DNA from 4 places in the Brevibacillus parabrevis genome. Region 1 is predicted to be linked to each of the others. Evidence: riboswitches for the same ligand, from Rfam matches in the RefSeq annotation. Region 1 holds a riboswitch; each other region holds the start of a gene.
What was found. Region 1 has a riboswitch for S-adenosylmethionine ahead of IRJ17_RS06165 (BMP family lipoprotein). Riboswitches for the same ligand answer to the same signal wherever they lie in the genome.
Positions count from the first base shown of each region.

Region 1 (7,554 bases):
TATGCAATCGTATTCAAGTTTTCCGTCATCTTTTTCAGCACCCGATTAAAGACAGCCAACTCGCTCTCATCCAAATCGCGCAGGGCGACGTCTTCCAGATCGCGGGCAGCTTGCAGCCACTCGGGGAAGCGCTCGATAGCGGCTGGCGAGAGCGAGACGTACCGTTCGCGCTTGTCGTCACCCTCGGAGCGGATGATCCAGCCCATTTCCTCCAGCCGGGTCAATGTCCGCGTAATGGTAGGGGCCTCCACGTTCAAGTAATTGCTCAACTGCACCTGCGTCAGCGAGCTGCGGTAGTGCAGGCAGAGAATGATGCTCCATTGCGAGCTATATAATCCCATGGGCGACATGATTCCATTCAAGGTTTTACTGAAAACTCTGGCAGTTTGGCCGATCTTGTGACCGTAGTGTTGCATGAATATCAGACCTCCAGAAAAAACTGGTTCGATACGATGCGCTTGATTGCTTAAGTAAATATGTACAAATAAAATAGTAGCAGGTAATGACATATAAGTAAATGTTTATTCGAATGTAAAAAAGGCATTCTTCCGAACAAAAAACAAAGCTGATGACAGTCGTTCCCCGTCGCTCAGCTTTGTGCACACACGATTTTGCGTTCAGTTGTTCACTACTTTTAACTGGCGGACAAAATGCCGAGCGGGCCAGATTCGTCTATAATCGACTGCAAGTCGTAGACGGAGATCGGGAACATCGGAAACCCGACGTAATAAGGCGTGATTTCATACAATTGGAAATAAATAACAAGCGATTTGTCTGCGAGATAGAAGTCCTGATCTGGCTTGATTGTGGTAAAATTACCTAAAGTAGGAATATCGCGCTCTTTGATTTGTCGCTTGATGTTTTCCGACAGGACCGTGACGTAGTCGCTGCCTGGCTTGAACAGATCGCGCAAGGTGTAGAGCTTGCCTGTCTGGGTATTGGCTGTTACAGAGCCGAGAAAAGTCATTCCGTGAGCCATTTGCGGGGTGTACGCGTAGTTGCTGAGTGTCACGCTGAAAATGCCGCGTTCATTCGTCTTGATTTCAAAGCTGCCTTGCATCTGTGTATTTCCCGGCACCTGCACTCGTTGCTGCTCGTGGATCAAGCCTTGCACCGTTTGCAAAATGGCCCGGTTGATGTCTTTTTCCGCCTGCTGGTTGGCCAGCCCTGCCAGCTGCGGGTAGTAAATCGTGGTGTTCGGACGGTTGATGGTCCGCGTCAGCACAGTGGCTGGCAACAGATTGAGTTGTTCTTCCACAGTTCCAGTTCCTTTCCAAATAGCTTAAAATAAGGGGAGATGATAGTAGCCTATTCTCCAATCGTTTTGGCTGTTCTCACTTTTTTCACAAATTAGTCAATCTGCACGCGATATAATGGTTAAAGAATCCGATACATAAGTAACAGGAAAAGGGGGGCACTTATGATTCAATTGGTTCGTAACACCTTGACGGACAAAGAAGGCTTTATGATTTTTATCCTATGGAACCACCTGTGGATGGCGGGACTGATTGCTTATCAGGTCGATGCAAACTTCTGGAAAGTGACGTCCCTCGGATTGCTGGTCACCCTCATTGTGTCACCGTTTTACTTCATCAAAAGGGACAGTCATGTCATTCGTTACCTGGTAGCGATTGGACTCATGTTTTACGCGATCTCATTCGATCACTTTACTACCTATCCAGAGGTAACTTTTCTCGCATTCATTGTCATGGGATTTTTGGCAGCCTACCTCGACTGGAAGCTGGTAGTGTCGGCGGGAATCGCGCAGATTGTTGTGACTCTGGTCGGCTTTTATACAGGCTCCTACGAAATTTTTAGCGGCGACTTCACGGAACTGAATCTGGTGCTGCGGATTGTAGCGATCCTCATGATGATGGGGGCTGTAACGTACCTCTGTCTGGCTGGACAAGCTTCTCTCAGCAAGGCGAATATCGCCCGACAGGAAGCAGAGGAAAAAGAACGCCGTCTGGGAGAAATGCTCGTACATATTCAACAGATGACGGGGCAGATTGACCGCACGACAGAGCATGTGCACGAGCATGCCGAAGGAACGAAACGCAATACGGACGAGATGATGATTGCGTTTCGCGAAGTTGCGACTGGCATGGAATCGCAGGCCAATTCGACTGTGAAGATCGAAGAAGAGGTGCAGTCGATCGACCAGGAGATCGTGGCGGTAACGACGCAGACGAATGCGATGAAGAGCGAGTCCGATCAAAACAACCAGCGCCTGAAAGACAGCGTGGGCATGATGAACGAGCTTTCACAGCAAATGGAACAGATCGTGTCTGCGGTCAATGTGGCTGCTGCGACGATTCACCAGCTCAATCGCCAGGCGAACCGGGTAGAAGAAATCGTGGGAGCGATCAACCAGATTGCTACGCAAACAAATCTTTTGGCGCTCAACGCCGCCATCGAGTCAGCGCGGGCTGGCGAGCATGGACGCGGTTTCGCTGTAGTAGCTGACGAAGTGCGCAAGCTGGCTGAGCAAAGCGCGACCGCTACCCAGGAGATTACGGAAATTCTCAAATCGCTCCATCAGGAGAGCGAGAACGCTGTGCAGCAAATCAGCAACGGAGAGGCGTCTGTAGCCAAAGGACAGGAGCTGGCTGTAAAAACGGTGGCTTCGATCGAGGCAGTGCGCTCCGGCATGGTGGCATTCCTGCAAGCGGCCGAGCATGTCGGTTCCAGCATGAACCGGGTCAAAATGCGTTCAGGCGAAGTGGCGATGGAGATGTCGACGATTACGGCCGTCACCGAACAATCGGTTGCCAACCTGGAAGAGCTTTTTGCCACCGCAGAAAATCAGCATCAAAAGGTGCGGGAAATTACCGAAGAGCTGGGTGAGCTTAGCAACCTGTCGCATCGACTCCAGCAAACCTTTCAAACGAAATAAACAAACTGGCGGAAACAATCTGAAAAAACAATTGCTTTTTCAGAGCGTTCTGCTAGAATAAGTTCATTGTAACTCAATAGATGATCTACCTTATCGAGAGCGGCGGAGGGACTGGCCCTATGAAGCCCGGCAACCACTGGACATGCGAGACATGTACAGAAAGGTGCCAATTCCTGCAAAACCTGTACCGGGGTTTTGACAGATGAGGAAGAGGACGGCTTCGGACGCAAACTCTTCCTTCGGGAAGAGTTTTTTTTCGTTAGAAGGGGAGGATGGACAGAGGGAGAATAACGAACAATAAAATAATTTTAATGTGAAATATTCGTGTTTGGTATTGATCTTTTTGTCGAAAAACCGTACATTATGGTTAGGATAGAGAAAACGGAGAACGTTCAGATAGGGGAGAAAGACACCATGAAGAAGTTGTTGTTGGCATTGACTACTTTTGCTGTTTTGGCTGCGGGTTGTTCAGCAGGCGGGAATGCACCTGCCGGGAACGCATCGACGGATAAGCCGAAAGAGCAAGCCGCAGGACAAGAAGGTGCAGCGAAGAAACGCGTTGCCTTGATTTTGCCTGAAAAAATCGGCGTGAACCCATTCTTCCAGCAAATGGACGAGGGCGCGAAAAAAGCAGGACAAGAATTTGGCGCGGAAGTAAAAAGCATCGAGTCGACTGACCATGGTGCGATCGAAGAGAACTTGCGCGTAGCCGTAGCGGAAAACTACGACCTGATCATCACTTCTTCTTTTGAAGCAGAAGACGCACTGAAAAAAGTAGCCGCAGAAAACCCTGATCGCAACTTCGCGATTATTGATACAGTAGTCGATTTGCCAAATGTGCGCAGCGTTACTTTCCGCGAGCAGGAAGCAGCTTACCTGATGGGGGTGGCGGCAGGTCTTGCCACGAAAACAAACAAAGTCGGCATGGTTGTCGCAATGGACATTCCGCTTCTGAAAAAATGGACAGGCGGATTCCAGGAAGGCTTGAAATCGACCAATCCGAATGCAGAATTTCTGGTAAACTACGTGGGCAGCTTCACTGACCCGGCAAAAGCGAAAGAGCTGGCTCTGCTGCAAGCATCCAAAGGCGCTGACTTCATCAACGGAGCAGCTGCGGTAGGCGATCTCGGCGTATTCGAAGCCGCGAAGGAAAAAGGCTTCTTTACAGCAGGACAAGACGTTGACCGCACGACGATTGACCCTGAGCACATCGTATTGTCCCAACTGAAAGGGACAGACGCAGCAGCGTATGAAACTGTGAAATCGTTTGTGGAAGGTTCTTTCAAACCAGGTGTCGTCAACTACGGATTGAAAGAAAAAGGCGTAGGCGTAACGTATGTGACTCACGAAAGCAAAACACCGCTGAACGCTTTCATCGGCCAGGAAGTTGTGGACAAAGTAAAAGCGATCAGTGAAGAGATCATTGCTGGTACCCGCAAAGTGCCGGATTCGTTCTAAAAGCTAGTGCACAGAGCTTGATTGTGACCGACTACGGCTGTGTAGTCGGTCTTCCTTATATGCGAAAGGAAAGCGTAAAGAAGGGGGAGCAAGGATGACCTATCGTTTGGAAATGCGCGCCATGACCAAGAAATACGGAGATTTTATTGCAAACGACAAGGTCTCGTTCTCGCTTGCTGCCGGAGAAGTGCACGCGATCGTCGGTGAGAACGGAGCGGGCAAGACGACGTTGATGAGGATGTTGTACGGCATGGAGCAGCCTACGTCCGGCGATATCGTGCTAAACGGCAAGCCGGTCGCTTTTCGCGGGCCGCAGGACGCCATCGGCAACGGAATCGGGATGGTGCACCAGCACTTCATGCTGTTCGGCGAGTTCAGCGTGGCAGAAAACATCGTGATTGGCTACGAACCGCAGCAGGCCGGGTTTTTCCGCCGCCATGACGCTGTGCAAAAGGTGCGCGAGCTAAGCGAAAAGTTCCGTATTCCGATTGATCCACAGGCAAAAGTGTCCAATTGCTCGGTGGGAGAACAGCAGCGGGTCGAGATTTTGAAAGTGCTGTACCAGGGCGCAGACATCATCGTGCTGGACGAACCGACCGCTGTGTTGACTCCGCTGGAGGTTCGCGACTTGCTGCAAACGATTCGCAATCTGGCGGAGAGCGGGAAAAGCGTGATTTTGATTACGCACAAGCTCCAAGAAGTAATGGAGGTAGCGGACCGCATCACGGTGCTGCGCGGCGGCAAGGTGACGGGTACGGTTGCGCGTGAGCAGACAAATGTGGACGATTTGGCCCGGTTGATGGTCGGCCGCGAGCTGCAAGAGCTGAGTGAGCGCGTCGCTTTGGAGCAGGGACCGCTTTTGCAGGTGGAAAATTTGTCGGTGCGCGAAAAGCAGACGTTGCTCGACCGGGTCAGCTTTACCGTCCATCACGGCGAGATCGTGGGAATTGCCGGAGTTTCTGGCAACGGACAGTCCGAGTTGCTGCAAGCCGTGAGCGGTTTGCGGGCGGCACAGGAGGGAACAGTGCGGCTGGGCGGCAAGGACGTCACCAACAAATCTGTGGCGACAATCCGGGAAGCGGGTCTGGCCCATATTCCCGAGGATCGTTATATGTGGGGAACCGCCAAGCTGGAAAGTGTCGAAGAGAACGCGTTGATGGGCTATCAGCGCAAGCCTGCATTCAATCGGCGCGGCATCGTACTGCGGGAAGCTTTTCGCCAGGTTGTGACTGGCTGGGTGGAGCGATTCGCGATCAAGACTGGTTCGCGGCAGCTTCAGGAGCTTGCCGGGAATTTGTCGGGCGGAAATTTGCAGAAGCTGATCGTCGCGCGGGAGTTGGGGCATGAAACCCCGTTTTTGATCGCAGCCGAGCCGACGCGCGGTGTCGATATCGGAGCGATGGAGTACATCCATCAGGCGCTGATCGACAAGCGCAACGCAGGAGACGGAATTTTGCTGGTGTCATCCGAGCTGTCGGAAATTTTGGCGCTGTCGGATCGCATTTTGGTGATGTACAAAGGGCGGATCGCCGGAGAGCTTTCGCGCAAAGAGGCAACCGAGGAAAAAATCAGCGTGTTAATGGCGGGAGGAAGCGTTCATGGCAGCAATCAAAGAGCTGTGTAAATCACTGGTTCAGCCGCTTTTGGCGATTGTCATCGGCCTGTTGATCGGGGCGCTCGTCATCGCATCGGTAGGGGAATCGATCTTGGGCACCTATCAGGAAATGTGGAAGGGAGCATTCGGAAGCTTTTACTTCTTCGTTTCCACGTTGGCGAGAGCAACACCGATCATGCTGATCGCCCTGGGGCTGTCGCTTGCTTTTCGGGCGGGAGTATTCAACCTGGGGGCAGAAGGACAGATGGTGCTTGGCGCTATCAGTGCTACGCTGGTAGCCATTTACTTGCCGGCGCCGGGAATCGTGAAGCTGGTGGCTGCGATTGTGACGGGAATGGCCGTTGGCGGGCTTTGGGGGCTACTGCCGGGCATCATGGAAGCGCGGTTTCGGATTCCGCTGCTGATTTCTTCCTTGCTGTTCAACTACATTGCCGTCTTGTTTGCCAGCTATCTGGTCACGGAGCCGTTTCGGGACAGGACTGGCTCGGCAGCTTTGGCGCAAACGGTCATGCTGGACAAGAGCGTCTGGCTTCCCAAGCTGTTCGCAGGGATGAGCGTGCACGCCGGGTTTTTGTTTGCCATTGTCGGCGCTTTGATCCTGTTCTGGGTCATCCGCTTTACGCCGTTCGGCTATGAAGTGAAAATGCTCGGGCAAAACCCGTTGTTCGCTCAATACGGGGGGATCAACCGCATCCGCGTCATGCTGACAGGCATGTTTGCCAGCGGTGGTCTGGCGGGCCTGGCAGGGACGGTCGAGGTGCTGGGGGCGCACTACCGTTTTGTCGATGGCGCTTTGACTGTACCGAACTTCGCCTGGACGGGCCTGATGGCGACGCTCTTGGCAAACTCCCATCCGGTCGGGATTATTTTTACTTCGATCCTGCTGGCTGCTTTTCAGACTGGAGCGATGGGCGTGGAGCGGAACACAGACGTGCCGTTGGAGCTGGCAAGCGTCATCTCGGCAGTGCTGATCCTGTTTATTTCGGCAAAATTCAGCTACGACTGGTGGAAACAGCGGAAAGCAAAAGGGGGAGAATCGCATGGAGCTGCTTGATTGGTCCCTCGTCAGTTCTACCATTCGCATGGTGACACCGATATTGCTGGCTGCTTTGGGCGGAGCGCTGTGCTCGCGTGTAGGCATTTTTAATGTGGGGCTGGAAGGCATGGTGCTGGCCGGAGCCTTCTCCGCGATTGTTGGCAATCACTTTACCGGGAATTTGTTTCTGGCGATCTTGATTGCGGCGGCGACGAGTGTTTTGTTCGCTCTGTTGTTTGCCTATATGACGATCAAGCTCAAAGCAAACGAGATCGTCGTCGGGGTAGCGATCAATTTCCTCGCGCTCGGTCTGACGACGTTTGCGCTGCGGGCGATTTTTGGCGTCAAAGGGGCTTTTTACGATAAAGATATGGCGGGCTTGCCGAAGTGGGACATCCCTGTGATCAAAGATATTCCGGGTGTCGGCGAGGTATTTTCCGGGCATTCTCCGCTTGTTTATTTCGCGTTTTTGGCTGCGATTGCGCTTTATGTGTTCTTTTACAAGACTGTCACTGGTTTTCGGGTTCTTGCCGTTGGGTCGAATCCGGT
Region 1 is NZ_CP064090.1:1,282,710-1,290,263, forward strand. Features, by position in the region: gene IRJ17_RS06150 (MarR family winged helix-turn-helix transcriptional regulator) at 1-416, opposite strand, end outside; gene IRJ17_RS06155 (DUF3298 and DUF4163 domain-containing protein) at 635-1,258, opposite strand; gene IRJ17_RS06160 (methyl-accepting chemotaxis protein) at 1,421-2,896, shown strand; SAM riboswitch class I at 2,984-3,105, shown strand; gene IRJ17_RS06165 (BMP family lipoprotein) at 3,311-4,354, shown strand; gene IRJ17_RS06170 (ABC transporter ATP-binding protein) at 4,449-5,978, shown strand; gene IRJ17_RS06175 (ABC transporter permease) at 5,953-7,023, shown strand; gene IRJ17_RS06180 (ABC transporter permease) at 7,010-7,554, shown strand, end outside.

Region 2 (7,554 bases), 1.4 Mb from region 1:
CGATGGCGTAGCGCCCTGCTTCAAAAGACTCGTTGCGGTGCGCAGTAGCGACAGCGACGACGACTGCGATTTCCTCTACAGCCAAATCTCCGATGCGATGATGCATCGCGACGGTCGCGCCAGGCCAGCGTTCCTTGATCTCGTCCGCGACCTGCTTCATTTTTTCCACTGCCATCGGTTCGTACGCTTCATAGGACAGGTAGACCGTGCGCTGTCCGTGCGTAAATTCGCGCACCGTCCCGACAAAGGTGAGAATCGCGCCTGCGTGCGGGTTGCTCACGAGGCTGACCAGCTTGTCCGCCGAGAGCTTTTCCCGGGTAACGGCAAAAAAGGGCACTTCTTCACCGCCGCTGACTGGAGGCAAAAGAGCGATCTCATCCTGAGCGGAAATGACGCGATCAGGCTGGGCGTATTCGTGATTAATGGAAACAAAACTGCTGCCGAGCAGCGGGGCGAGGACAGGGTACTCTTCCCGGATTGCTTGCAGCAGATCGTGTACAGTAGCGTTTTCTGGCAAAGTCAATTGGATGTCGCGGGCATTGGCGCGTTCGGCCAGTCCGGCAAACAACAATACGGTAATCGTCAAGGCAATTCCTCACTTCCGCTTGTAAATGACAGTTCTCTATGGCTTGACGATATCACAATCGGAGAGAGATGCCAATGAGCGAAGGGCTGCAAGGTGCACGCTAAAAGGGCTAGGGGGCGAATCCCTCCTGGCTGATTTTGACTTCGTCAGGGGCGAAGACGCGCAACAGCCGCTTGTAGACGATCCGATACGCGGAAGGTCCCGCCCATTCCTCTAGTCCCGCTTCGCTGAACAGGGCGGGGATGCCGTTTTTGCTCGTCCGTTTGCCGCCGCTGCCGTCTCCCATATAAAAGTCGTCCAGGCAGACGCGCGTGACCAGCGGCCGCAGCAAGTCGGGAAACGCTTCCGTGCTCGGCAAGGCCGGAGCGATCGTCGCCTGGGTCGGGACGCCAGCGGCAGCCAGTCGCTCCAACGCTTTCAGCCGAGCCGCAATCGGCGGGGCCTGCGGCGAAAACAGCTTGCGCATATCCTCCCGGTCGGTTTCCACCGTCATGCTGACCCGTACACGCTCTCCGAGTTGAACGAGCAAATCGATATCGCGTGTGACCAGCGGACTGCGCGTCTGAACGAGCAAAAAGTCGGGTGGATTGTCCGCCATGACTTCCAACAGCGAGCGTGTCACTTTTTCCCGGTACTCCGCAGGCTGATAAGGGTCTGTGCTCGACGACATGAAAATCGTGACCTTGCCTTTTGCCTTTGCTTTGCTCAGCTCTTTGGCAAGCAGCGTGGCTGCTTCGGTTTTGACGTCGACCCACGTGCCCCAGTCCAAACCGCGAAACAGCGAGACAGGCATTTGCCGCACGTAACAGTAAGAACAGGCGAACGAACAGCCTGTGTACGGGTTGAGCGAATGCGTGTAATCTGCGAGAAAGCCGCTGCCTTTATTCAGGAGCGACTTCGGTTGTTTGTAAAAGAGCGTGCTTTTCAAGCTAATCCCTTCTTTTACGTAGCGTCGTGGAAAATGATGCCCAGGCTGTACCGCGTGCCTGTCGTGATCGTGCTGACTCCGTGACGCATCGTCGTTTTGTAGTAGCCGCGTGTCCCGGCTACAGGGCGGTAGGAGGTGGGGAAAATCAATCCCGCCCCTTGCTCCAAGGTTATCACATGACCTCTGCTTTGCGCGCGTGGTCGTTGCTCTGTCAGGAGAAATTCCCCGCCGGAAAAGTCTTTTTCCTGCTGATTTAAGACAAACACAACCTGAAACGGAAAAAACAGCTCTCCGTACATATCCTGATGCAGACAATTGTAGCCGCCTGCTTCGTATTTTAAAATCAGCGGCGTCGGCCTGGTCTGTCCGTGCTGGTGACAATGATCGAGAAAATCAGTCAGAGCCGCAGGGAAAGCAGCCGTATGTCCGAGCAGTTGCCCCCAATGATTGGCTACTGGAGCCAGCCGGGGATACAAGCTTGCCCTGAGCTGTTGGACGAGCGGCGGCAGCGGAGCCTGATAGTAGCGATATTCGCCGCTGCCAAAGCGGTAGCGCTCCATCTGGATTGTTTTGCGAAAAAGCGAGTCAGCGGAGTAGCCCGCGATCAACTCCTGACATTCTTCTTCCTTTAATAGACGCGGGAGAGTGGCGTAGCCTTGTGCATCCAACTCATGAACGATCTGCTCCCAGCTTTGCGCGTCGATTCGATTCGCCAACGTGTCAGACATGGACAGCGCTCCGTTTCACGCTCGTTTTCTCCAGCTTGAGCAGCTCTGTTTTCATGGGGAGGCCGCCGCGATAGCCTGTAAGCTTCCCGTCTTTTCCGACCACCCGATGGCACGGAATCGTCAACAACAACGGATTGGCGCCAATCGCTGCGCCCACTGCCCGGACAGCCGCGCTGTTGTTGATATGGGCAGCAATGTCGGAGTAAGAGGCCGTCTGTCCGTACGGAATTTGCTGCAACGCCTGCCAAACCGCTTGTTGAAAAGGAGTGCCCGACAGATCGTGAGCGACTGAAAACTGCTGGCGTTCTCCCTGCAAATACTCGATGATCTCTTTGGCGTACGGAGCCAGCCGAGCCGCATCCTGGACGAGAGCGTATCGGGGTTTGCGCCGCGCTGCCCATTGTGCCAATTCGTCAATCGGGTGGTGATTGGAGCCGACGAAAGCAAGTCCCTTCTCTGTTGCTGCGATGTGCAGACTCCACTCGCCATGCTCTACTTTTGCCCAGTATATGTGCTGATTTTTGTTCATTTTGTTTGCGCCTCCTTAACGATTGCCGATGTACGCACAGTATACCTTTGTTTTCGCGATTCCGTACGTTTTCGGCAATAAATCAGCAAGATAGTGAAAGCGGTGCGACATGATTTGCCAAAGACAAATCTCGCGGTGTTCCCATTGCTTTTCGCAAGCGGCGGGAGTAAGGTAGAAGAAGCAAAGTTGCAAGCGGGTTACGGGATCGTACAAATGGAGGACGAACAGGAACATGAGTGATCAACTGACGCATTTTAATGAACAAAACCGTGCGCGCATGGTGGATGTTTCGGAAAAAGACATCACCAAGCGGGAGGCCGTAGCGGAAAGCAAAATCGTCATGAAGCCCGAGACGCTTCAGCGTATTCGCGAAGGGCGGGTAGAGAAGGGGGATGTGCTGGCAGTCGCGCAAGTAGCGGGAGTCATGGCTGCGAAAAAGACGTGGGACATCATTCCGATGTGCCATCCGCTTTCCTTGACCGGGATTGATATTCGCTTCACGTTTGAAAACGAGACAACGCTGGGCCTGGAAGCAAGCGTGCGGACGACCGGAAAAACAGGCGTCGAGATGGAAGCTTTGACAGCGGTAAGCGTTGCTGCTCTTACGGTGTACGACATGTGCAAGGCGATGGACAAAGGCATGGTCATCGGGCCGACCTGTCTGTTGAGCAAATCAGGCGGGAAGAACGGCGATTTTCGTCGGGGAGAGAACTAGATCATGAGACAGAAATGGGAATCCTATCCGAGCAGCATTCGTCTTCTGGCGGTTGCTGCCATCATTTTTTCTACGGGTATGGCATGTATATGGCCGCTCGTCACGATTTACATTCACGATTACTTGGGGAAGCCGCTGCCTGTAGCGGGTTTTTTGCTGTTATTGAACCAGGGCGCGTTTTTGATCGGAAGCATCACGGGTGGCATGCTGTTTGACCGCTGGGGAAGAATGCGGACGATCATAATCGGCTCTGTCGGCATTATTTTGATTACAATCGGTCTTGGACTTACGCACGATTTTACCGTGTATACGATCCTGCTGCTGTTAAACGGGCTGTTCTACGGAACGCTGTCTCCTGTCATGAACGCGCTGGCGGTCGTTTTGTGGCCGGAAGGCGGGCGCAAAGGAATCAACATGATTTACGTCGCGTTGAATGCGGGAGTGGCGGCAGGCTCGGCGCTGGGCGGACTTTTGGCGAGCGTATCGTTTTCTTGGACCTTTTTCGGGAACGCACTCACGCAAATGATCGTTCTCGCCATCTTCGTGATCTTTTTGCCGCGCCATCTGAAAGCGGCGGAGAATCGGCCACTGCCTGCTTCGCCAGCGGGCGAGTCGGACACGAGCAAGACCGATGCTGACGGACAGCTTGGCGCACATGGCGCAGGAGAGCTTCAGCCAACGCGAAAAGTGGTTTGGGGAGCCTTGCTGTTTTTGTGCAGCGGCTTGCTGATCAGCTGGATTGTGTACGTGCAATGGACGACGGTGTTGTCGACTTACATGCAATCTTTGGGCATCTCCTTGCGCCAGTACAGCTTGCTGTGGACGCTGAATGGCGGCTTGATCCTGTTTGGTCAACCGCTGATCGCCTGGGTCATTCGCCGCTTTGCTCGCACGCTGAAAGCGCAAATGCTGCTCGGCTCCTACGTCTTTGCCTTGTCGATGCTGATTTTGTCGCAGTCGACCTCCTATGCGGGCTTCGTCGCCGCGATGTTTATCATGACGTTGGGCGAAATGCTCGTCTGGCCAGCCGTTCCTGCCGTAGCGGCGCAAATTACGCCAGCAGGACGGGAAGGCTTTATTCAAGGGCTGATCGCGGGAACAGGCTCGGCAGGGAGGATGCTCGGACCGTTGCTCGGCGCGATCATTTTCCAGCACTTCCAGGCGCAAGGGCTTTTGTACATCATGGCAGGGCTTGCGCTCTTGTCCGTGGCGTTTTTCGCCTTCCACACAACGTTTTTGAATCGCCGTCAAAAGGTGGCTGTGCCAACCGCAGAAAAGATGTAGCGAAAAAAGGCGAGCGCCTGCGGGGAAGCATCTTGACACGTCGAGAGCAGGCAATGTAGTATGAAGAAGATTAAAAACAGTATATTCCGTGTGATTTACTTATGAAGAGAGGCGGAGGGACTGGCCCTATGAAGCCCGGCAGCGGATCTGCGCGTGTAGCGATGCAGATGCTGTGCCAATTCCAGCAGGAGCATTCCTGACAGATAAGGACGTGACCAAGCTGATCTCCCCCTTTTTCTGTACGGAAAAAGGGGGTTTTTGCTGTATGGGCGAAAAGAAAGGAACTGAAGAGAAATGCGTATCCAACCTTCCGACATGATTGACCGACTGCCAACCCAATTTTTCGCGACGTTGGTAGCGAAAGTAAATAAAGTCATCGCCAACGGGCACGATGTGATCAACCTGGGGCAGGGAAACCCGGACTTGCCGACTCCTCCCCACATCGTAGAAGCGCTACAAGCACATACAGCCAACCCGCTTCACCACAAGTACCCGCCTTTTTCCGGCCGACTGGAGCTGAAGCAGGCTGTTGCGCACTGGTACAAACAACAATTTGACGTAGACCTTGATCCGGAAGAAGAAGTAGCGGTTTTGTTCGGCAGCAAAACAGGACTGGTGGAAATTTGCCAGGTGCTGATGAACGCAGGCGACGTCGCGCTCGTACCGGACCCGGGCTATCCGGATTACTGGTCGGGTGTGGCGGTCGTCAATGGTCGGATGTCGATGATGCCGCTGACAGCAGAAAATCAGTTTTTGCCGGACTACAGCAAAATTCCGCAAGCCGATTTGGATCGGGCCAAGCTGATGTTTTTGAACTATCCGAATAACCCGACAGCGGTGAACGCGCCGTTTGAATTTTACGAGGAAACGATTCAATTTGCCCGCAAGCATGAGATCGTCGTCTGCCACGACTTTGCCTACGGCGCGATCAGCTACGACGGCAAAAAGCCGGTCAGCTTCATGCAGGTGCCAGGGGCAAAAGAGGTCGGTGTCGAGTTTTACACTTTGTCCAAAACGTACAACATGGCTGGCTGGCGCGTAGGGGCGATGGTCGGCAACCGCGAGCTGGTGAGACTGATCAATCTGATTCAGGATCATTATTTCGTCAGCCTGTTCGGTGCTGTGCAAATGGCCGCGGTAACCGCGATGACCGAATCGCAGCAATGCGTTCGGGATTTGGTGGCTGTCTACGAAAGCAGACGCAACGCCTTGTTCTCCAATCTGCACCGCATCGGCTGGCAAGCGCCGCCGTCCCAAGGCTCGTTTTTTGCCTGGCTCCCGGTTCCAGCCGGATTCACTTCCATCGAGTTTTCCGATTTGCTCTTGGAAAAAGCGCATGTCGTCGTTGCTCCCGGTGACGGCTTCGGCCCTACCGGGGAAGGATACGTTCGCGCCGCGCTGTTGTCGAGTGAAGAACGTCTGGCCGAAGCGGTACAGCGCATTGAGAAATTAGGACTGTTTGCCAATACCAAATAGGATGAGAACGGACCGCACTTTCCTGCATGAGAAAGTGCGGTTTTTGTTTGGAAATCAGGGGATAGCAGGAGATTTTCTGGGTAAAATGTAAGGGCCATGCGTTTTTGGAAACCAAGACAGGCAAGGCGAATAAAAATCATTCTCACCGTTGACAGATAATGATTTTCATTATAGGATGGTAATGATAATTGATCTCAGCAAGAGCGGGAGGGTACTATGCGCTATCAGATTAACGGTTACACGGACATGTATACGGTGATCGCCAACGAGCGGAAGATCGGTGGAGCCATTGAAGCAGCTCAGGTTCGACTGCGCACGGGAGAGATTTTTGCCAATGCGGTTCTCACTCGTTTGGAAATGTCAGGTGCGCATTTTTGCTCGATCGGATTCGTCACAGAAGAAGGCAAGCGGCTGATTGTGCACGTAGATGATATCAGCATGATCGCAGATGCGCGCCATGTAAATGTATGTGAGCTGACCAATGAATGCATGCGTGCAGAGAAATGCGCGGATCGCTTGAAGCGTTTGAAGCGTCTCTGTGAGCTGAACGAAGGAAGCTGTACGCCGACTTTCCAGGAAGAAGCGCTGCTTTTGGCAGAGGACATCGGACTGGATGAAGCACGTGGACACGTAGACTTGTCTTTCTTGCCGCAAGCAGAAAAGGCTCGTGTTGTTCGCATCGCGTAGAATAGCTATTTGATTTACATAATCGCCCCTTTCCCTTTTACAGCGGAGAGGGGCTTTTTGCGTGCGGGCGTTGATGCTGCAAAAACCGGATGAAGCTCTGGACCGGATAAGGCATGATGTCGTCCTGGCGATAGACGAGGCAAATGTGCCGGCGATTGACGTAGCCGGGCAGTTCGCGAACGATCAGTTCACCAGTCTCGCTTTCGCGCACGACGCTGCGATACGGCAGGACACTGACGCCCATGTTGTGTTTGGTCGCTTCCTTGATCGTCTCAATCGCCCCCAGCTCCATGCGCACTTGCCAGCGCAGCTGGTTTTCCTGGGCCCAAAGTTCAGCAAGCTCGCGTGAGGTGGAGCCTGCTTCGTGAATGAGAAATGGCTCGGATTGCAAATCAGTCAGCTCGATCACGCTTTTTTGGGCAAGCGGATTTTGCGGAGCGAGAACGAGGCGCAGCTCGTCGGCAAGCAGCGGAATGACATGCAGACCGTCCTGGGGCTGCATGGACAACGAGACAATCGCCAAATCGATCTCAAAATCGCGCAGCAGCTCCATGAGCGGCCGCGCTTTTTTTACGGTCAAAATCGGCAGGACGTGCGGATGCTCCGCCTGAAATGAAGCCA
Region 2 is NZ_CP064090.1:2,701,091-2,708,644, forward strand. Features, by position in the region: gene IRJ17_RS12740 (molybdenum cofactor biosynthesis protein) at 1-586, opposite strand, end outside; gene IRJ17_RS12745 (SPL family radical SAM protein) at 696-1,514, opposite strand; gene IRJ17_RS12750 (2OG-Fe(II) oxygenase) at 1,529-2,242, opposite strand; gene IRJ17_RS12755 (methylated-DNA--[protein]-cysteine S-methyltransferase) at 2,235-2,771, opposite strand; gene moaC (cyclic pyranopterin monophosphate synthase MoaC) at 3,004-3,486, shown strand; gene IRJ17_RS12765 (MFS transporter) at 3,490-4,770, shown strand; SAM riboswitch class I at 4,867-4,980, shown strand; gene IRJ17_RS12770 (pyridoxal phosphate-dependent aminotransferase) at 5,065-6,246, shown strand; gene IRJ17_RS12775 (hypothetical protein) at 6,463-6,933, shown strand; gene IRJ17_RS12780 (LysR family transcriptional regulator) at 6,971-7,554, opposite strand, start outside.
Region 2: another riboswitch for S-adenosylmethionine. It lies ahead of IRJ17_RS12770 (pyridoxal phosphate-dependent aminotransferase); the one in region 1 lies ahead of IRJ17_RS06165 (BMP family lipoprotein).

Region 3 (7,554 bases), 890 kb from region 1:
GCCGTACTCTGTGGTCTGTCCGACTGGAGTCATATCAAATTTGAAGTCGCCTGTATGGATAACCATGCCTTCAGGCGTGTGGAGCACAACCCCGAGCGAATCCGGGATGCTGTGATTCGTACGGAAGAAAGTCGCTTTCAGTCGATTGAACGGAATTTCCGTATCTTCCGAGATCGGAATCATCTTCACGTCATTTTGCATGCGATGCTCTTCCAGCTTCGCCTTGACCAAGCCCAGGGTCAGACGACCACCGTAGATCGGCACGTTAATTTGTTTGAAAATATAAGGAATCGCTCCGATGTGATCCTCATGTCCGTGCGTTAACAAAAGTGCTTTAATCTTGTGCTGGTTGTCCACCAAATAGGAAATATCGGGGATGACCAGGTCGATACCGAACATTTCATTTTCGGGGAACTTCACCCCGCAGTCAATGATGATAATTTCATCCTCATACTCGACGCAATACATATTTTTTCCGATCTCGCCGAGGCCGCCCATTGCGAAAATCTTAACGTCGCTCAAACTCTTTCCTCCTAACTTCATCGTGCATGATTTTGGGAACCCGAACCAAGCATGCCATTCTTATTGTAACACAACGCGAGGCGTTCGTTTCATCCTGTCTTGTTAATTCCACACATTCATCTTCGGTCAATATTAGAAAACTGATACGCGGTATCTCCAACTCGAGCAAAAGCTGGGCATCAAGCGACTGCTCCGGCCGCAAGCCCCCTTTTGCACGTGTAAGGATTTTCTACGAATGACCGCTTTAAAAAGACTTCAGACTACATGGCAAGCCCGTTTTCCAACACGAAAAAGGAGAGCCTCCGCCATGCATTCTTCCATGAACATGTTCCTCACGCGCAGCTTTCTCGCTACACTGGCCGCAAGTTTGCTGCTGTTCTTTTTCCAGTATGCCCCAGCAAATGCCCAGCCGCCATATGCCAAATGGGGCAGATTGGCGATGCAGGAAACGATGCAAAAATATCCGCACGCGCAAATCGTAGACTATTTGCATGTCGGGCGCATAGCAAAAACGCCCACCACGTCAGAGGAGACGTTCAAGCTCTTGCTCCAGCAGGGCAATCGCAGGTGGGCGCTTCTTGTGCATATTGAATTTGAAAACCAAACGGAACGAGTCGTGAACATCACGTACGAAGAAACCGTCTGAGTCTAGTCAGCGAGCTGTTCCATTTCTTTCATCATTTGCTCCATGTCCATGTCCGCCGCCATGCCGTAAGCACGGCGCATGTTGCCGTCACCGTCGACGAGGAACATGCGTGCGGTGTGGGCAAAGGAACCATCAGGCTGCTTCAGTACCGCGATCCCGAAGTCTTTCGTTACTTTTTCCACCGCCTGGGCATCTCCGCGCAAAAACTTCCAGCCGCTTTGATCAGCCTTGAACTTCGCTGCATACTGCTGCAAAACCTCAGCCGTATCAAAGTCGGGGTCGAAGGTGATCGAGACAAACTCAACCTTGTCGCCGAACAGCTTTTTCTCCTTCAACTGATCCTGAAGCTTGGACATGTTGTACGTCGTTGCCGGGCAAATATCAGGGCAATTGGTAAACATGAACTCGACAAGGCGCACCTTGCCTTTGCCTTGCGAGAACGTATAGGAAGTTCCGTCACTGTTGTCCAACGAAAAGTCCGCGATCGGCTTCATCACCGGAATCGGATCTTTTGCCAAGTATTTGTAGCCGAACACACCTACAATCGCAAGGATAATCAAGCCTGCCAGCACCGTAAACCAATGGCGCTGCAACGCTGACCCTTGTTGCTGTGCTCCTTCACTCACGATTTCCTGCCTCCCCTGCACATCTCATGCGCCATCCCGCTTTGCTTGCAGCGGCGAGCAGCGCACATTTTCTCTGTCTTTCTAGACTTCTTTTTCCCCAGGCCATGCCAGCATTCCGCCAACCATATTGGCAGCGTCAAAGCCAAGCTCACACAAATATTCAGTTGCCCGGTGGCTGCGTGCGCCGCTTCGGCACACCATGATGACCGGAATGTCTTTGTCCAGCTCGTCGGTGCGATGCGGCAAAAAGCCGAGCGGAATCAGCTTGGCCTCTTTGATATGGCCTTCGTTCCACTCCTCCACCTCGCGTACATCAATCACCTGAAGCTGTTCTTTTGCCGCGAGCTTTTCCAGCAGCTCTTGTGGTGTAATTTCCTTCACGCCATGGCTCATCGCGTTTTTTCCTCCTATATGTACAATCGTTTAGTCGTTTTCTGCCATTTCCATCATATCATAGGCCCCAGGCGTTTTCTAACGGCGGGAGCTGCGAAAGCGCCGAGATATAGGGGCAATTTTGTGACAGCAAGGCTCGGTTGCTTGCAAGTTCAAAGAATTTACAAAAATGACCATAAAATTATAAAATTACAAGTAAAAAACCATGTCTGCCAGTTCATGAAAAAGAACGCTGATAATTGATGAAGCTTAGCGTGAGGGGGAGTTATTTCTATGATGTATGTCCTTGGAATTTTGGCTGTTTGCACTCTGGCTGCGGTCCTCTTGTATGCCAAAAAAGGAAAACAATCTCGTAAGGCAACTCATTTGGTTTCAGATGAAGGAAACCCTCATACAAACCATGTAAACAGAGCTTACCAGACAGGCTCTCTGGATCTTATGGGCAACAGCATGAACGGGTAAATCTTTAAAATCCACAAAATCCACCCCGATAACTTAATCATTTGATGTTGACAGCGAAGTATGGTTTTTCATACAATTATGACAACAACTGAAAGCTACATTTTCATCAAGAGCGGTGGAGGGACAGGCCCTATGAAACCCGGCAACCAGCAAGCGAGTCTTGCGCGGTGCTAATTCCTGCAGAATCCATAGATTCTGAGAGATGAACGCACACCCGTGCATAGCCGGAGCCTTCTTCTACTCAGGAGAACGCTCCGTTTTTTTATTTCCTTACCCCCATATAAAAAGGAGAGATGATCATGTCTGACCAACAACAATGGAAACCGGAAACGCTCGCCGTACACGGCGGACAGGAGGTAGACCCGGTAACAGGCTCGCGCGCGGTTCCGATCTACCAAACGACTTCCTACGTCTTCCGTGACACGGAGCATGCTGCCAACCTGTTTGCTTTGAAAGAGTTCGGCAACATTTATACGCGCATCATGAATCCGACCCAAGACGCATTTGAAAAGCGCGTCGCTCTGCTCGAAGGCGGCGTAGGTGCGCTGGCAACCTCTTCCGGTCAGGCAGCCATCACCTTCTCGATTTTGAATATTGCGCAAGCGGGCGACGAGATTGTCGCATCTAGCAGTTTGTATGGCGGGACGTACAACCTTTTTGCCCATACGCTGCCACGCCTGGGCATCAAAGTACACTTTGTGGATCAGTCCAATCCGGACAACTTCCGCGCGTTCATCAACGATAATACCAAGGCGCTCTTTTGCGAGACGATCGGCAACCCTCGCATCGACGTGGCCGACTTGCAGGCAATTGCGGACATCGCGCACGAAAACGGCGTGCCGCTGATTGTCGACAATACATTCGCTTCGCCAATCCTGACCCGTCCGTTCGAGCACGGAGCTGACATCGTCGTTCACTCCACGACCAAATTCATCGGCGGACACGGCACGGCGATTGGCGGCATTATCGTAGATTCCGGCAAATTCGACTGGAACAACGGCAAATTCCCTGGTCTGACGACGCCAGACCCAAGCTATCACGGAGTCGTTTATACAGAAGCAGTCGGCCCGCTCGCCTACATCATCAAAGCGCGCGTGCAACTGCAACGCGACATCGGCGCTGCCGTAGCTCCTATCAACTCTTTCCTGTTCCTGCAAGGTCTGGAGACACTCCACCTGCGCATGGAGCGCCACAGCCAAAACGCACTCGCGGTAGCGAAATTCCTCGCCGAGCATCCGGCAGTGGAATGGGTCAGCTACCCAGGTCTTGAAGGCGACGCCAACTACGCACTCGCGCAAAAATATTTGCCAAAAGGCGCTGGCGCCATCCTCACCTTCGGCATCCGCGGCGGCGTGCAAGCAGGCAAAACATTGATCGAATCCGTAAAGCTCTTCTCTCATTTGGCAAACGTAGGCGACTCCAAGTCGCTCGTTATCCATCCGGCGAGCACGACGCACCAGCAAATGAACGAAGCGGAACAATTAACGGCAGGAGTAACTCCCGGATTGATCCGTCTGTCTGTCGGAACAGAGGCGATCGAAGACATCATCGGCGATTTGAAGCAAGCTTTGGAAGCAGCTGTTGCCGTGAGCAAGGTATAGGTTTTCCTACAACACCATACCTTTTCATTCAAGCGAAAACGAAAAAACCACTCTCGTCAGGGAAGTGGTTTTTTTCGTTTTTTTGTGTCTTTCACTGGATAGTCTCAACTAAATCAGCAGAAAAAAAAGAACAGATGCGAAAATCATTGAACTATTCATTCGAAATAACTTGAATTAACAGTTCGGATATTTTAGAATTTGATCTATGAAAAAAATGGGGAAAAGGTGATCCGCTTTGAAAATATGGAACATCGGCAGTGCACGCACCACCTACCAGCTCGACTTCGCTTGCTCACCGCTTTTTGAAGCCGCACTCGGAATCGCCGTCGCCACTTACGATCAAATTCACCACACGCTGGAGCATCCGCCTGAGCACTGGAGCAGAATGCTGAGCGCGCTTCCGCAATCCGTCCAGCTTGAGGTTGATTACGCCAAAAGGCACAACACTTGGAAGACGTTGCTGCAACTGCTCCACCACCAGCCTTTTGCCGATCTCGAATCGTTTTTGCATGTTGTCAGCGAGCTGTCGGCAGAAGAGTTGCGCTACCACGCCCTGCCTTTTTTGGGCCAGGAACGACAGCAAGCACGCGAAAATGCCGCGCAGGGCAGCGCAGCAGACGCCGAGCTTTTGCAAGCAGCATGCCGGGACCACCTCTTTTTTGCAGCGTATATTGCCCATATCACCTCTGTCGACACAAATGAACTGCGCCAGCATCTGCTCACCTTGATGGAAGGCTGGTATCAGACACACATCAAGCCGCAAGAAGACAGCATCCGGCGTATGCTGGAAAAGGATACGTCGCAAAAGCGCGCGATGCAGGACAAGCTCGATCCGGAAGCACTGGTGGAGTGGGCAACCGGAGCAAGCTATCCCCCTGAGCCTGCGGTCACTCGTGTGCTACTAATCCCGCAAGCGATTTATCGGCCCTGGACGGTGCAGGCCGATGACGCGGGCACGAAAATTTTTTACTGCCCGGTCGCCGATGAAAACATGAGCGAGCACATCGACCCGTACCAGCCGCCGCAGGCTCTGGTGCAAAGCTTCAAGGCGCTCGGAGACGAGCAGCGGCTCCGCATGGTCAAAATGCTGGCGGAAAAAGAGCTGAGCTTGCAGGAATTGACCGACGTCCTGCAAATGGCCAAATCGACGGTTCATCACCATTTGTCCATGCTTCGTTCCGCGCGTCTGGTAGAAGCGTCCGGCTCCCGGTTTCGCCTGCGCAGCCAGTCCGTATCCCAGCTTTCCCTCCTGCTCGATCAGTTTCTGGAAAGGGGATTTTGATGATTCCGCTCTGGAAAAACCGTTCCTACACCTGTATTTTGCTCGGTCAGCTGATCTCCGAGTTTGGCGCATCGCTTTCGACGCTGGCAAACAGCTGGTTGCTCTACCAAATCACCGGCTCCCAGACCGCTGTCGGACAAATGTGGCTGCTCTACTTTTTGCCTTCGCTGCTGGTGCAGCTTGTGGCTGGCCCTTATCTTGACCGCTTTGACAAAAAGCGCGTCATGCTCTTTTCCCAGTGGATGCGCTGTGCGGCTTTCGGCTGTGCTTTTTTGGCGATTTCCTATGCGCCTGACGCTCTTTGGCCGCTCTATCTGACATCGCTGATCAACGGTCTTGTTCAACCGCTGTACGTGCCAGCGAGCCAATCGCTGCTCCCGACTCTTGTCAAACAAGAATCGCTGCTGCAAGCCAACTCTTATCTGGACAGTGCCATGCGCATCGCGATGATTGCAGGCCCGCCGCTGGGCGGGATTCTCGTCGCGAGCATCGGCGGCACACATGTGCTGGGCCTGGTCGCCATCGGGTATGCTGTCAGCGGAGTTTTTCTGCTTTTGTGCGAAAAGACTTCGGTCCCTCCTGCCAAAACAGCAGAATCATGGCTTTTCATGTTCAAGGCAGGGCTGTCCGTCTTTCGGGAAAAACCGTTTCTCTTCTATTTGAGCCTGTACTCCGCACTTGTGCAGTTCGCGGTCGGTGTGACTCTGGTGCTCAATCTGCCGTTTGTGGCGGGCGAGCTGCACGGAACGGCTCTGCATGCGGGATTGTTTTTGGCAGGCTATCCGTTAGGCTACCTCATCGGAACTTTTCTGGTGCCCAAGCTGTTTAATCATCTGGAGCCCTCTTTAGTCATGCTCGTCTCCTTGGTGGCAGGCGGGTTGAGCTTTGTCGCTTTAGGCTTCACTCCGTTCATCGAGCTGGCAATCGCCATCGAGCTGTCGGCGGGTGTTACTGCCCCCTTTTTTCAACTGCACAGCACGCGACTCTATCAACTGCACGTCCCAGCCGGGATGATGGGACGCGTATTCTCAGTGCGTCTGCTGATCGTTCGCACTACAATGCCTATAGGGATCTGGCTGGGAGGAACGCTCAGCGACAGCGTCGGCATTCGCCCGCTCTATTTCGCGATCGGTGCGCTGATCGTGGCCGTTTCCATCGGCGGGATTGCTTTGCAAAAATTTGTAAAATATAGGATATTCCATGTATAATGAAATGCGTGGAAATGACATCACCCCATACCCTATCTACATAAAGGAGAAATCTCATGACTCATCCTGCTCTGGATAGCCTGCTTGCCACCGTAAACCGAGTAATCGTGGGAAAAGAAGATCAGGTCCGCCTGCTGGTAACAGCTCTTTTGGCGCGTGGACATGTGTTGCTGGAGGACTTGCCTGGCATGGGCAAAACTGTACTCGCCAAAACTTTGGCCCAAGCGATCGGCGGAACGTACAACCGCCTTCAGTTTACTGCCGATCTGCTCCCGTCCGATGTAGTAGGTTTGCATGTTTTCAATCAGCGCACGAGCGAGTTTGAACTGCGCAAAGGGCCTGTTTTCGCTGACGTGCTGCTCGCTGATGAAATCAATCGCGCGACTCCGCGGACTCAATCCGGCTTGCTGGAATGCATGGAAGAACGCCAGGTAACGATTGAAGGCGTTACATTGGCACTGCCTTCGACCATGCTGGTAATCGCCACCCAGAACCCGATTGAATCAGAAGGCACTTATCCATTGCCAGAGGCTCAACTGGACCGCTTCCTGTTCCGGTTGTCGCTTGGCTACGGCACACGCGAAGACGCCAAGGAGATTTTGCGCAGATTTCGCAGCAGCTCTCCTCTGGAGACGATTCAGCCCGTAATAACGGTGGAAAAGATTGCTGCCCTGCAAAAAGAAGTCGCCGCTGTCCACGTCAGCCAGGCGGTAGAAGACTATGTCATCGATTTGACCGAAGCTACCCGCAGCCATCGCTCTGTCGACGTCGGCATCAGCCCGCGCGCCATGCTTGCCCTGCTGCGCTCGGCACA
Region 3 is NZ_CP064090.1:396,791-404,344, forward strand. Features, by position in the region: gene rnjA (ribonuclease J1) at 1-543, opposite strand, end outside; gene IRJ17_RS01825 (YqzG/YhdC family protein) at 830-1,168, shown strand; gene IRJ17_RS01830 (SCO family protein) at 1,171-1,794, opposite strand; gene IRJ17_RS01835 (rhodanese-like domain-containing protein) at 1,876-2,187, opposite strand; SAM riboswitch class I at 2,750-2,858, shown strand; gene IRJ17_RS01840 (homocysteine synthase) at 2,949-4,250, shown strand; gene IRJ17_RS01845 (ArsR/SmtB family transcription factor) at 4,486-5,532, shown strand; gene IRJ17_RS01850 (MFS transporter) at 5,532-6,740, shown strand; gene IRJ17_RS01855 (AAA family ATPase) at 6,797-7,554, shown strand, end outside.
Region 3: another riboswitch for S-adenosylmethionine. It lies ahead of IRJ17_RS01840 (homocysteine synthase); the one in region 1 lies ahead of IRJ17_RS06165 (BMP family lipoprotein).

Region 4 (7,554 bases), 900 kb from region 1:
GGAAGCGTATGTAGCACCGTATTGCGCATCCAAATTCGCAGTCGAAGGGCTGACTCAATCGCTGGCGCAAGAATTGCCGAAGGGGATGGCGGCAGTCGCGCTTGACCCGGGAGGAAGCGTCGGTACGTCCATGCTGCAAGCGTGTTCGCCGCAAGACATGGCGGCAGCCCCATCCGCACAAGAGTGGAGCCGTGTAGCTGTGCCGTACATCATGAGCCTTTCTGCGAAGGACAACGGCAAATCGTTGACATGCCCGCCAGTGAGGTAGCCGGGTTTACAAGGAAAGCGACAATCGAGAACGGTCTGGATAGCAAACAAGCCGCCTTTTTCCAAGCTGGAAGCAGGCGGCTTGTTTATGCGTAAACGAATCAACTGGCTTTTGTCGCCGAGATTCGTTTTTCGCGCTGGACATACGCATGGAGCAAACAGAGGAAGACGGAAGCAAGCGAAACGAGAGAGGCCAAAAGCAACGTGGGCTGCACGCCACCGTGGTCGTACATATAGCCCATCGCCAGCGGGCCGAGCAAGCGCCCCACAGCGGTAATCGCCCCGACGACTCCCAGGTAAAAGGGAGCGTTTTCCCCCGTCTTTTCCGTAATGAAAGTCGGGATAGTCGGAGAGATCAGCATTTCGCCAAAAGTGGTAATGATCATGCCGGCGATAAAAGCAAAGTAGCTGCCGTGATACATGAGCATGAAGCCGAACCCGAGAGCGTATGCCACCGCGCTTGCCACCAGCTGCGCGGACAAGTTTTGCTGCAGGATGCGCTTGATCCAGGACGTGATGGGCTGACCCGCAAAAATGATGATGCCGTTGATCGTCCACAGCCAACTGAAGGCCGACAGCGGCATGCCCTGCGCCGTAATGTAAGGGGCGACACCCGTGTTCCAGACCATGTTGGAAAAGAAAATACAGGCAGCTCCCAGTGCCATGAACAAGTAAAGCTGGTAGCGCAGAAGCAGGGCAAACGTATTTTTCGCCTCGCCTTGCCGCCGGTTTTCTTTTGCCTGGTCGCCAACCAGTTCTTGGTGCGAGATATTTTTCATAAGGCTCTTTTCGCAAATTTTGTTGCTATTGCTGTTGTGGAAACGTGTGCTCTATAATGAAAATCAGGAAGTCTATAGGATTTCCATTTACCGTGAATGCACGCTTCGCTTGGTACTATAAATATCAAGCAACTCACGGCTTTTCTAAAAGCAACAATTTCTTAGAAAAGAGCGTTTCATAAAAAGGAAGAAGAACAGCGCAAACAACAGCGTGCTCGTACTGTTGAACAAAAAGGTCAACTGAAAGGAAAAGGTAGCGATGACCCCGGCAAGCGAAGTGCCGATCGCCATGCCGAGATTGTTGCCTACGTAGACGATGTTAAACAGCTCTCGGCGCTGTTCTTTCCAGCGAAAGCCGATAAATGCCTGGATCGCCGGAAAAGAAAGGTTGAAAGTAAAGCCCAAACAGGTCATGAGCACGAGATAGACGGGCCAGCTGCTGATGAACGGAATGGACAGCTGAATCAATCCTTGAAAAAGCAGCGCTCCCACGATGAGACGCTTGGCGCCCAAGCGGTGAAACAGGGAGCCGCCGACGAATTGCCCGGCAATGCCCGCCAAAGACTGGACCATCAAAACAAAGCCGGCTTCGGTCATGGAGCGTTGGAGAATCGTATGTACGTACAAAGTAGTCAACGGCCACATGAAAGCGCTGCCAGCAGAATTGATAAAGCTTGCAACGAGAAAAAACAGGGCTTCCTGCGGGTAACGCTGAAAAAATGCGGATGGAGAAAGCACGACAAGTCACCCCTTGGAAACGAGTATGAAGGTAGTATAAAGAATATTGCAAATTTTGTAAACGTTAAAGTATAAAAAGTTAAGCTACCCAAATAAAGGCTGCTCCACATTGTAAAGATTCGAGTATACTAAACAAGTGGTGAGATGAGTTCAAGTAGATACAGAGAATAAAAGGTGGAGTAGTTCTTTATGCGAATATGGAAACGAGTGTTGCTCCTGATGCTTGTCGTGATTGCCACGACAGCGGGTTATTACGGATACTCCTTTTATGAGTTTGCTCAAAATATCCAGGCTCCTAATGTTGTTACACCTGCCCCGCCGGATGGCGGAGCCGCAACGAAAGCGGCGGAGATACCCGAGTGGGATGGTCAAGAGCGTGTGAACATCTTGCTGATGGGTGTGGATCGCAGGGGAATGAAAAATAACGGGCTTCCCCGTTCCGACTCCATGATGCTGGTCAGTATCGACCCGGCATCCAAGCGTTACGATCTGTTCTCCATTTTGCGGGATACGTATGTGGACATTCCCGGAAATGGCAGCTCGCGCATCAACTCGGCGATTGTAGACGGCGGGCCTGAGCTGGCGATGAAGACGGTCAGCCAGTTTACCGGACTTCCTGTGGATCGCTACGTCATTACCGATTTCGAAGGCTTCAAGGCGCTGATCGACGCAGTGGGCGGCGTCGAGATCGACGTAGAGAAAAACATGTATTACCATGACCCGACAGATAAAGGCGTCTACGATATCAATCTGAAAAAAGGTGTGCAGCAGTTGGATGGCAACAAGGCGTTGCAGTACGTCCGTTTCCGCCATGACGCCACATCCGACTATACGCGCACCGAGCGTCAGCGCAAATTGCTCGCCGCTGTAGCGAGCCAGATGAAGAGCGGCACATCCCTGATCCAGTTGCCGTCCATCCTCAAACAAGTGGCGCCGTACATCCAGACGAACATCAGCTCCATGGACATGCTGAAGCTGTCCGCGCTCGGCTTGAAGCTCGATACGATGCAACCGGGCAACTATCAGCTGCCGCCGATGGGAATGTTCCGGGAATCGCACAAGGCAGGAGCTGTGCTCATTCCCGACGTAGACCAGATTCAGTCGTTCATTCAGGAAAAGCTTGAGCCGCCGACTGAAACGATGCAACAAGAGGACAACAAAACAGACGACAGTACAGACAGCAAAGACAGCACGCGAATGTAGCGTGCTGTTTTTTTGCATATTTGGGCACACTATCCATGATTTTCTACAGTACAGGCACATTGGGGTGAAGGAGATGGACCAGGAGTTCCTGCATAGATGGTTTTCGCATATCGGGGACCTGGTTGCCGAGCATATCGATGACCCGGATGGGTGTGCGAGGCTGTATTTCATATCGAGCATGGCGGATGCCAAAGTCGTGTACAGCGAGCTTATTCCGAAGCTGAGGGAAATCGATCAGGATAGACTGAATATCGACCATGTCGAAAGGCACTTGGGACTGGGGAAACGAGCAAGGGCATGCGGGACAAGGCGAATTTGCAATCAGACAAAAAACTTTCAGGCGGGCAAATACGGGTGGCATTTGTACAATGAGCACTTTGCGAAAAAAGGCATTGGCAGCATCTCCTCCCGTTACAGCAAAATGATGAAAACGATGGAGGACGCATTGGAAAAGGAAATCGAGAAAGAACTGCAAAAAGTCGTCAAAAAATTGCAGCAACTGGACGTCGATCCGGCGGGATTTGGCATCGTCTATCGCGCCCAGCAGAGGGGATTGAAAGAGACGACGAACCGCGACTGGAGAAAAATTTTCCGGCAGGCGTCTGTTCGTTTTCATGTTCAGGCAACCATTATCCGCAACGGAGTGATAGATTAAAAAAGTTTTTCCTGGGATTGCTATTGACGGGATATTTTCAAAAAGGATATAATCCGGTTTGTATCATGAAAATATGAAAAACGAACATAATATACGTGGAAATCTTTCTTATCAAGAGAGGCGGAGGGACAGGCCCGATGAAGCCCGGCAACCGGTTCATTTTTTCGAAAATGAGCGTCGCGGTGCCAATTCCTACAAGATTGGTTGGATCTTGATAGATGAGAAGGGTGGATGCGAACGTATACATGCGTTGCAGCCCCTTTTTCGTTTATGAAAAAAGGGGCTTTCTGTTTTTCACAAGGCATGTAGACAGATTTTGCTGGGAGGTGGATGCGTTGATTCAATTGCAACAACTGCATAAAAGCTATCAAGTACAAGGCAAGACGATTCCGGCATTGCTCGGGATTGACCTTTCCATAGATAAAGGGGAAATTTACGGGATCATCGGGCATTCCGGTGCGGGGAAAAGTACCCTGATTCGTTGCATCAACCTGTTGGAGCGCCCTACGTCAGGACAAGTCGTTGTCGACGGAGTGGATTTGACCAAGCTCGATGACAGCAAGCTTCAGGAAAAGCGCCGCCAGATCGGGATGATTTTCCAACACTTTAACCTGTTGTCTTCCGCGACCGTAGGCGAGAATGTCGCTTTCCCGCTCAAGCTCGCCAATCGCTCGAAGGCTGAAATCCAGAAAAAAGTGGACGAGCTGCTCAAACTGGTCGGGCTGGAAGCGCATCGGGACAAGTACCCGTCGCAATTGTCCGGCGGTCAGAAGCAGCGCGTAGGCATCGCCCGAGCGCTGGCCAATGATCCGAAAGTGTTGCTGTGTGACGAAGCGACTTCCGCCCTCGATCCGCAGACGACGAACTCGATTCTCGCGCTCTTGCTCGATATCAACCGCAAACTGGGATTGACCATCGTGCTGATCACGCACGAAATGCACGTGATCCGTTCCATCTGCGACCGCGTAGGCGTCATCGATGGCGGAAAAATTGTCGAGTCGGGTGAGGTTCTGGACGTGTTTCTCAAGCCGCAGCATCCGACGACACAGGAATTTGTCGAGCAGGTGGCCGATTCCAGCGAGCTGCGGGAAGCAGTCGCGCACGAAAAGGCGGCAGGAAACCGCACGATTGCCCGCGTCACATTCCTGGGGGAAAAGACGTACCAGCCGATCTTGTTTCAGACGATGCAAGAAACAGGCACGGTGTTCAGCATCTTGCAAGGAACGATTTCCCGCATGAAGGATACGCCGTACGGCCAACTGGTCGTCGAGCTGGAAGGCGATGTCCGTCAAAACGAAAAAACCATCGAGACGTTGCGTCAGCGTGGCTTGGAAGTAGAGGTGATATAGATGGACTGGACTTTGGAAAATGTGGATTGGTCGGAGATCGCCGAGGGAACAATAGATACGCTGACGATGCTTGGCTTCTCGACACTGTTTACCATCCTGATTGGTTTGCCGCTGGGGATTATTTTGTTCCTGACTTCTCGCGGACAGCTTTTGCAAAACCAGGTGTTTTATGCGATTGCCTCATTCGTTGTCAATATACTGCGTTCTGTACCGTTTATCATTTTGATGATCTTGCTGATTCCTGTGACAAAAGTAATTGTGGGTACTTCACTCGGGGTACTCGGAGCGATTCCGCCGCTCGTCATCGGTGCAGCCCCGTTTTTTGCGCGGCTGGTGGAAACCTCGCTGAGAGAGGTGGATCGAGGAGTCATCGAAGCCGCTCAGTCGATGGGAGCCTCCAACTGGCAAATCATCTGGAACGTGCTGCTTCCTGAATCGCGTCCAGGTCTGGTGGCCGGGATTACGATCACGACAGTTGCCCTTGTCTCTTACACCGCGATGTCCGGCGTAATCGGCGGCGGCGGGCTGGGAGATTTGGCAATCCGCTACGGCTACCAACGCTTCCAGACAGATGTCATGATTGTTACAGTGATTATTTTGCTCGTGTTGGTCCAGATCTTGCAGTCGCTGGGGGATCGCCTGGTTATGCGATTCAGCCGCAAGTAAGGTCTTTCCATATAAGCTTTGCAGAACACAGACCAAAAAATAGGGGGAAATCATTTATGAAAAAATTAGTCGTATCTGTACTTTCTACCGTATTGGCATTTTCCTTGGCAGCGTGCGGAAGCAAAACGGAAACAGCTCCAACTCCAACTGAAGGCGGCGCACAAGGCGGACAACAGCAAGAAGTAACGTTGAAAGTAGGCGCTTCTCCGGTTCCACACGCAGCCATTTTGAAGTTCATCGCTCCAAAGCTGAAAGAACAAGGTGTTAACCTGGAAGTGAAAGAGTTTACCGATTACGTACAACCAAACGTACAGCTGAATGAAAAGCAACTGGACGCAAACTTCTTCCAGCACAAGCCTTACCTGGAAGAGTTCAATAAAGGTCAAAACATGGACTTGCAGCCAGTAATCGCCGTGCACATCGAGCCTTTCGGTGCTTACAGCAAAAAAGTAAAATCCGTTGACGAGCTGGCAGAAGGCGCAACCATTGCTTTGCCAAACGACCCGACCAATAGCGGACGCGCGCTCGCTCTGTTGGAGAAAAACGGCGTGATCAAGCTCAAAGAAGGCGCTGGCATCAGCGGAACGGTAAAAGACGTTGTAGAAAACAAGAAAAACCTGAAGTTCAAAGAAGTAGAAGCTGCTATGCTGCCACGCGTCCTGGAAGAAGTTGACCTGGCGCTGATCAACACCAACTACGCACTCGAAGCAAAACTGGTGCCGACAAAAGACGCTCTCTTCCTTGAAGACAAAGAGTCTCCATATGCGAACTTCCTGGTAGCTCGTCCAGACAACAAAGATTCCGAAGCGATCCAAAAGCTGGCGAAAGAACTGAACAGCCCAGAAGTGAAAAAGTTCATTGAAGATGAATACAAAGGTTCCATCGTTCCTGCATTCTAAGGAACAGCTAATTGATGAATCAACAAATAAACCCAATTTGGCCCGTGTGGCTGGTTGGGTTTATTTTCATTTATAAAAGTATAAATATTCGTAAAATTTAATTAAATCTCACCGAACCCCATTCTCAAGACGATTTTTGTCGAGTATATTGTGGTGGCGATAGAAAAAAATTGATAAGGGGGAAAATTCAGATGAACAAAACATTCAAACTACTTTTCGGCGTGTCGCTTGTGGCTGGAAGTATTTTGGCAGGATGTTCCGGGAACCAGGCCGCCGCTCCGCCTTCTGCACCTGCCGAGCAAAAAGCAGGAGAAGCCAAGCAGACGGCGAGCGCTGGCAAGCCGCAAGTGTTCAGGGCCAACCTGACAAGCGAGCCTTCGACGGCGGACCCTGGGCTTGCCAAGGATGCTACGTCAGGCGCGGTCGTTCGTGCTACTTTTGACGGCTTGACCAGATTAGACAAAGACGCCAAGCCGATGAACTCGGTTGCGTCGGACGTGAAAATATCCGACGACAAACGCGTGTACACGTTTACGATTCGCGACTCGAAGTGGAGTAACGGCGATCCGGTGACAGCGCACGACTTCGAGTATGCCTGGAAGCGTGTGCTCAATCCGAAGCTGGGTGCCGAATATGCGTACCAGCTATACTACATCAAAAATGCGGAAAAGGTGCATACGGGCAAGGCGCAAGCAACCGAGCTGGGGGTAAAAGCTCTTGATGACAAAACGCTTGAAGTCACGCTAGAAAACCCGACACCATTTTTCCTGGAATTGACGGCCTTTTACACCTATTATCCTGTAGACAAAAAAGTGGCAGAAGCCAATCCGAACTGGGCGAATGAAGCAGCAACACACGTTAGCAACGGTCCGTTCAAAATGACGGGCTGGGAGCACAAGAGCAAGATTGTATTGGAAAAGAACGAAAACTACTGGGATAAAGATGCTGTCAAACTCGACCGAATCGAATTTGCCATGATCGAGGATGACAATACAGCG
Region 4 is NZ_CP064090.1:386,098-393,651, reverse strand. Features, by position in the region: gene IRJ17_RS01805 (SDR family oxidoreductase) at 1-268, shown strand, start outside; gene IRJ17_RS01800 (MFS transporter) at 369-1,046, opposite strand; gene IRJ17_RS01795 (MFS transporter) at 1,191-1,784, opposite strand; gene IRJ17_RS01790 (LCP family protein) at 1,974-2,987, shown strand; gene IRJ17_RS01785 (Ger(x)C family spore germination C-terminal domain-containing protein) at 3,061-3,642, shown strand; SAM riboswitch class I at 3,748-3,867, shown strand; gene IRJ17_RS01780 (methionine ABC transporter ATP-binding protein) at 3,978-4,991, shown strand; gene IRJ17_RS01775 (methionine ABC transporter permease) at 4,992-5,657, shown strand; gene IRJ17_RS01770 (MetQ/NlpA family ABC transporter substrate-binding protein) at 5,714-6,556, shown strand; gene IRJ17_RS01765 (peptide ABC transporter substrate-binding protein) at 6,748-7,554, shown strand, end outside.
Region 4: another riboswitch for S-adenosylmethionine. It lies ahead of IRJ17_RS01780 (methionine ABC transporter ATP-binding protein); the one in region 1 lies ahead of IRJ17_RS06165 (BMP family lipoprotein).